One region of the Luteimonas sp. gir genome, then DNA from elsewhere that is predicted to be linked to it. Evidence: predicted binding sites of a transcription regulator. Region 1 holds the regulator's gene; each other region holds the start of a gene.
What was found. The regulator HrcA, encoded in region 1, represses chaperone genes, less so after heat shock. The targets are predictions, from matches to a motif close to TTNGCACTCNNNNNNNNNGAGTGCNAA.
Positions count from the first base shown of each region.

Region 2: a site for HrcA is predicted at 757-783, ahead of rpoH (RNA polymerase sigma factor RpoH). Genes of this name have one in related genera too.
Region 3: a site for HrcA is predicted at 1,512-1,538, ahead of groES (co-chaperone GroES). Genes of this name have one in related genera too.

Region 1 covers NZ_JBBAXQ010000013.1:61,850-64,112, reverse strand. The annotation lists gene grpE (nucleotide exchange factor GrpE) at 65-595, opposite strand; gene hrcA (heat-inducible transcriptional repressor HrcA) at 703-1,788, opposite strand; gene recN (DNA repair protein RecN) at 1,906-2,263, shown strand, end outside.
Region 2 covers NZ_JBBAXQ010000002.1:108,849-111,111, forward strand. The annotation lists gene glnE (bifunctional [glutamate--ammonia ligase]-adenylyl-L-tyrosine phosphorylase/[glutamate--ammonia-ligase] adenylyltransferase) at 1-606, shown strand, start outside; gene rpoH (RNA polymerase sigma factor RpoH) at 793-1,671, shown strand; gene WAF18_RS04255 (hypothetical protein) at 1,764-2,099, opposite strand; gene zupT (zinc transporter ZupT) at 2,238-2,263, opposite strand, start outside.
Region 3 covers NZ_JBBAXQ010000002.1:93,714-95,976, reverse strand. The annotation lists gene groL (chaperonin GroEL) at 1-1,040, opposite strand, end outside; gene groES (co-chaperone GroES) at 1,174-1,464, opposite strand; gene WAF18_RS04195 (acyloxyacyl hydrolase) at 1,691-2,176, opposite strand.

The DNA.
Region 1 (2,263 bases):
GGGACGCGCAACACAGCGTTCAAGCGGTGTGATGCGCAAGGGCGCCAGTCGGCGCCGGTCGCGCTCAGTCGGCCTTGGCCACGACCACCATCGCCGGGCGCAGCAGGCGCTCATTGAGCAGGTAGCCCTTCTGGAAGACCTGGGCGACCGCGCCCGGCGGCACGCCCGGCACCTCGACGATGCTCATCGCCTGATGGTGTTCAGGGTCGAAGGGGTCGCCAGCCGCCGGCGCGACCACGCGCAGACCGTTGCTCTCGGTCGCCTTGACCAGTTCGCGCAGCGTCAGTTCGACGCCGGCGCGCAGCGGATCGTTCTCCGGTGCGCTCGCCAGCCCCGCCTCGAGCGCGTCGAACACCGGCACCAGCGACGAGAGCAGGCGCTCGTTGGCGAACCGGCGCGCGGTCTCGATCTCGCGCGCCAGGCGCTTGCGCTGGTTCTCTAGGTCGGCGCGCTCGAGCAGGCTCTGGGCGCGCACCTGTTCGAGCTCGGCCTTCAGCAGCTCGACCTGCTCGGTCAGCTGGGCCTCGACCGGCGTGGCCTGGTCGTTGGACTCGTGGGTTTCGGGGTGCTGCGTCTCGTGCTGTTCCTGGGTCATGTCTGGTTCCGGGGCGGGCGTCTGGCCGCCGACCCGCCCAGCTATGGGGCTGGCCGCCGCGGTTTCAAGCCGCGGCCGGGAACTCGACGCCGCCGCGCCTGGTGACTTTAGGCCGCGTCTGGTGTGCGGCCCGGCGCGCCCTCGCCTGCCGCAGGATGGCCGCCGAGCGCCGCGCCCAACAGATCGGCGGTCGCCTGCACCACCGGGATCACCCGGTCATAGGCCATGCGGGTCGGGCCGATCACCCCCAACACGCCCAGCGTCCGCCCGCCCGCGGCATAGGGCGCGGTGACCAGCGACACGCCCTCCAGCGGCGCCAGGCCGGTTTCCTCGCCAATGAAGATGCGCACGCCCGGCGCGTGCAGTGTGCGTTCGAGCAACTGCAGGATTTCGCGCTTGCGGGAAAACGCCTCGAACAGTTCGCGCAGCCGGTCCAGATCCGACAGGTCCTGCACCCCGATCAGCCGATTCTGCCCGGCCAGCACCATGTCTTCGTCGGCCGGCACCAGCGCCTGTTCGGCCAACTCCATCGTCTGCGCCAGAAGCGCCTCCATCTCGTCGCGGGCGTGGCGAAGTTCCTCGACCAGCGTCGCCCGCACCACCGCCATGGGCCGGCCCGCGCAATGTTGGTTCAGGTAGTTGGCCACGCGCTCGAGCTCGGCGGCGTCGAAGCTGCGCCGGGTCTGGAAAATCCGGTTCTGCACCTCGTGGTCGGCGAACACGATGATCGCCATGACCCGCTGGCCGTCGAGCGGCACGAAATCGATGTGCCGGAACGCCAGTTGCTCGCGTCGCGGCACCGAGACCACGCCGACGAAGCGCGTCATCGCCGAGACCAGCTCCGACGCACTGCCCAGCAGCGACTGGTGCCCGCCGGCCCCGGTCAGCTCCCCGCGCAGCCGCACCAGCTCCTGCTCGCGCAGCGGCTTGACCTGCAGCAGCGAATCGACGAACACCCGGTAGCCCTGCGCGGTGGGCACGCGCCCGGCCGAGGTGTGCGGGGAGCTCAACAGCCCGGCTTCTTCCAGGTCGGCCAGGATGTTGCGGATGGTCGCCGGGCTCACATCCAGACCGGCATGCCGGGCGAGCGTCTGCGACCCGACCGGCTCGCCGTCGCGGATGTGCCGCCCGATCAGCGTGCGCAACAGTTGGCGGGCGCGCGGGTCGAGCGGATGGCGGGTGTCGGACGACATGCGGGCGGTATACGGCGCCGCCGCCACCGATGCAAGCGCGGTCTCCACCGGTGAGACGTGCGCGGGCTATCAAGCCGCCGCTACACGACCGCAGGCCGCCAAGGCACAATTCCACCGATGCTCACCCACCTCGCCATTCGCAACTTCGCCGTCGCCACCGCCACCGACCTCGAGTTCGGTCCGGGGCTGACCGTCATTTCCGGCGAGACCGGCGCCGGCAAGTCGCTGCTGGTCGATGCGCTGGGTTTTCTGTCCGGCCAGCGCGCCGACAGCGGCATCGTCCGCCACGGCGCCGAGCGCGCCGAGCTGCACGCCGAATTCACGCTGGACGACGCCGCACCGGCGCTGCGCTGGCTGCGCGACAACGAGCTCGACGAAGGTGTGACCTGCCAGTTGCGGCGCACGCTGCGCGCCGACGGCGGCTCGCGGGCCTGGATCAATGGGCGGCCGGCGACGATCGCCCAACTGTCCGAGC
Region 2 (2,263 bases), on a different contig from region 1:
ACCGGCGGTGGCCGGCTCTACGACGTCGACGTGCGCCTGCGCCCGGACGGCGGCAAAGGGCTGCTGGTCTCGTCGCTGGCCAGCTACGCGGAGTACCAGCGCGAGCGTGCGTGGACCTGGGAACACCAGGCGCTGGTGCGTGCGCGGGTGGTTGCGGGCGATGCGTCGATGCGCGAGGCGTTCGAGTCGGTCCGCAACGACACGCTGGCCCGGCCTCGCGAGCCTGTGGCGCTGCGGGAGGAGATCGCCGCGATGCGCCGGCGCATGCGTGGCGAACTCGACCGTTCGACTGCCGACCGGTTCGACCTCAAGCAGGGCGAGGGCGGGCTGGTGGATCTGGAGTTCCTGGCCCAGTCACTGGTGCTGCAGGGCGCGGCGACGCATCCCGGGCTGCTCGCGCCCCGGGCCACCCCGGCGTTGCTCGAGGCCGCCGCAACGGCGGGCCTGTTGCCGGCCGACCAGTGCCAGTCGCTTCGCCAAAGCCATGCCTGTCTGCTGGAGGCGGCGCTGGCCTGCATGCTCGACCGTCGGCCGCGCATCGCATCGGTCTCGCCGGCGCTGGAATCGGCTCGGGCGACGATCGCAGGTATCGCCGGCTGGGCCTGATCTTCATCCTGGATTAGCCCGGACAGGCGCAGGCTTGACCCTCTGGAGACGGCCCACAGCGGTGGCGCGGCTACCCGCTTGGGTGAACGGTCCCTGTCCAGAAAGCGTTGGACGTTCCATGGCCAGAACACTCGGGAACTTCCGGCAGCCTTAGCAGTCATATCTGGAGACTGCTACCATCCTTTCATGAGCACGCAGACCATGACCCACGCCCTGGTTGCCAACAGCCTGCCGATCCCCAGCCCGCTCGGTTCGCTCGATGCCTATATCGGCGCCGTGCACCAGATTCCGGTGCTGACGGTCGAAGAGGAGCAGGCGCTGGCGCAGCGGTATCGCGATCATGACGATCTCGATGCCGCGCGCGAGTTGGTCCATTCGCACCTGCGCTTCGTCGTCCATGTGGCCCGCGGTTACAACGGCTACGGATTGCCGCTGGGCGACCTGATCCAGGAAGGCAACATCGGCCTGATGAAGGCGGTCAAGCGCTTCGATCCGGACGTCGGTGTGCGCCTGGTGAGCTTTGCCGTGCACTGGATCCGCGCCGAGATGCACGAGTTCATCCTCAAGAACTGGCGCATCGTGAAGGTCGCCACGACCAAGGCGCAGCGCAAGCTGTTCTTCAACCTGCGCAAGAGCAAGACCCGTCTGGGCTGGCTCAATGCCGAGGAAGTGCGCACCGTTGCCGCCGATCTCAACGTCTCCGAGCGCGAAGTGCTGGAGATGGAATCGCGCCTGTCGGGCCGCGACATCGGTTTCGATGCGCCCGCGGGCGAGGACGACGACAATGCGCCACCGGCGCCGGTCGCCTACCTCGTCGCGCAGGACGAGGACCCGGCGCAGGCCTACGAGCGCAGCGACAGCGAGGCCGACCAGCTCGAACTGCTGCGCGAAGGCATGGCCAAGCTCGACGCCCGCTCGCGCGACATCATCCGTCGCCGCTGGCTCGACGACGAGCACAAGGTGACGCTGCAGGAACTGGCCGACGAGTACGGCGTGTCCGCCGAGCGGATCCGCCAGGTCGAGGCCAACGCGTTGAAGAAGATGAAGGCGTTGTTCGCGGCCTGAGTGCCGCAGTAGCCACCGCTGGATACAGACCGGCGGCCCGCGCAAGCGGGCCGTTCCGTTTAGCTAACGTCTTCAGTATCCGACGCGCTTGGTTAGGACACAGGCGACATTTCTGAAATTAGTTCCTTCAGCATATTCATAGCCTGTGTACACGTCGGAGCCGTTGCAGATACTTCGACGCCCGTGCCCCCAGGAATGGAGACGGTGGCGGTAACAGTGCACGATTCGCTATTTATGCCTGCTTCGAGGCCCGCCGCGCTTTTGCGAGAAACTTTGATATCCCTCAATGTCAGATTGCGGACTTCTGCATAGTTCTGCAAGTCTTGAACTATCATGGATGCGCTCTCGACCGAAGGACTTGCAGAAGCAATCGGAGCTCCAGAAAACGCCATTGCGAGAATCGCGGAACACAGAATCTTCGACGTCATGTCTCACCTCTTCCTTGCGAATGAAGCTTGAACATGGACTGGGGACGCGAAGCTCGATGTGAAAAAAAGGTTAGGCGATCGTGAGCCATAACGATGCCCGGCTTTCTGGGCATCGGGTTTTCACGCGGCATGTGTGAGTCACCACTTGAACAGCACCAGGCTCA
Region 3 (2,263 bases), on a different contig from region 1:
TTGATGCGCGACTCGATCGAACCGGTGTCGCCGGCGCCGTCGATGATCGTGGTGTTCTCCTTGGAGACCTGCACCTTCTTGGCGCGGCCCAGGTCGTTGATCGTCGCCTTCTCGAGCGACAGACCCACTTCCTCGGAGATCACGGTGCCGCCGGTCAGCACGGCCATGTCTTCGAGCATCGCCTTGCGACGGTCGCCGAAGCCCGGGGCCTTGACGGCCACGACCTTGACGATGCCGCGGATGGTGTTGACGACGAGCGTGGCCAGGGCCTCGCCCTCGACTTCCTCGGCGACGATCAGCAGCGGCTTGCCGGCCTTGGCCACGCCTTCGAGGACGGGCAGCAGGTCACGGACGTTGGAGATCTTCTTGTCGTGCAGCAGGATGAACGGATCGTCGAGGTCGGCGGTCTGCGACTGCTGGTTGTTGACGAAGTACGGCGACAGGTAGCCGCGGTCGAACTGCATGCCCTCGACGACGTCGAGTTCGTTCTCCAGGCCCGAGCCTTCCTCGACCGTGATCACGCCTTCCTTGCCGACCTTCTTCATCGCGTCGGCGATGATCGTGCCGATCGACTCGTCGGAGTTGGCCGAGATCGTACCGACCTGGGCGATCGCCTTGTCGTCGGCCGTCGGCTTGGACAGCTTCTTGAGCTCGGCGACGGCGGCCTGCACGGCCTTGTCGATACCGCGCTTGAGGTCCATCGGGTTCATGCCGGCGGCGACGGCCTTCGAGCCCTCGCGGATGAACGCCTGGGCGAGCACGGTCGCGGTCGTGGTGCCGTCACCGGCGTTGTCGGACGTCTTGGAGGCGACCTCCTTGACCATCTGCGCGCCCATGTTCTCGAACTTGTCGGCCAGTTCGATCTCCTTGGCGACGGACACGCCGTCCTTGGTGATCGTCGGCGCGCCGAAGCTCTTCTCAAGCACGACGTTGCGGCCCTTCGGGCCGAGGGTCGCCTTGACGGCGTTGGCGAGCACGTTGACGCCGCGCACCATCTTGGAGCGTGCGTCTTCGCCGAAGCGGATTTCCTTAGCAGCCATTGAAAACTCCGGAATTGGGATAGGGGATTAGGAATTTGGAAACGCGCAGGACACAGCTGAGTCGCAAGGAACGGGGTGGGCGCTGACGCCTCGATTGCCCGCTCGCGAACGCCTTGACGTCCTTCGCTTTCGATCAGCCGACGATCGCGAGGATGTCGTCTTCCTTCACGATCTTGTATTCGATGCCTTCGGCCTTGTAGGCGCTGCCCGAGTACTGACCGTAAATCACGATGTCGCCGACCTTGACCTTCGGCGCGCGCACGCTGCCGTTATCCAGGGCCTTGCCCTCGCCGACGGCGACGACTTCGCCCTTGGTGGGCTTTTCCTTGGCGTTGTCCGGGATCAGGATGCCGCCGGCAGTCTTCTCTTCGGCCTCGACGGGCTTGACCACGACGCGGTCGTACAGCGGCTTGAGATTGCTCATTCCAACCCTCTCTAAGTGATTGATTGTGAAGAAAACGGGCCCGAATTCTAGCACTCGCCCTTGGGGACTGCTAGAACGCGCGGCGCACGCACCCCGGCAACCCGGGACGCGAGGGGAGATGGGTGCGCGTGCCGGCTTTACAAGGGGGCGCGCAGAAAAATCATCAGATCACCCAAACGCACTGCCCCGGCACAGGGCCGGGGCAGGCAGACACGCTGGCGGTGGCTCAGCGGAAGCGCCAGGCGGCGACGAGCATGGTCTCGCCGTCGTTGGGCTGCTTGATGCTGGCGTTGGAGATGTGCCGGGCCAGCAGCGAGAAACGCTGCCAGCGCCAGCCGATGGTGCTGACGAACTGCGGATTGCCCGACAGCGCATCGGTCTGGCCAATCTGCGCGCCGACGCCGAAGCCGGCGGTGAATCCGTTGTCGCGCTCGTAGCGGGCGCCGCCATGAACGACGCCGACATCCTCGTCGAGATCGAAACGGGTGTTGTCGCGGGCACGGACATAGATCGCACCCAGCTCCCAGCGCAGGACGCCGTGGGCGGTGCGCCGCCACTCCGGCATCCAGGCCGCGGTCGCGACCACGGTGGTCTCGTTCTCGCGCGTGGCCGAGACGCCGACACCAACATCGATGGGGGAGGCCGCCTGGGCGGCAAGCGGCGCGGCCAGGACGAGACCGGCAGCGAGGACGAAAGACGAGCGAAGGCGCATGGGGACCGCCAAGACAGCGTAGGGGAAGGAAAGTTAAGTATACCGGCGAGTTCACTAATCGTTGGACGCGTGAACTGCCCACCGGCG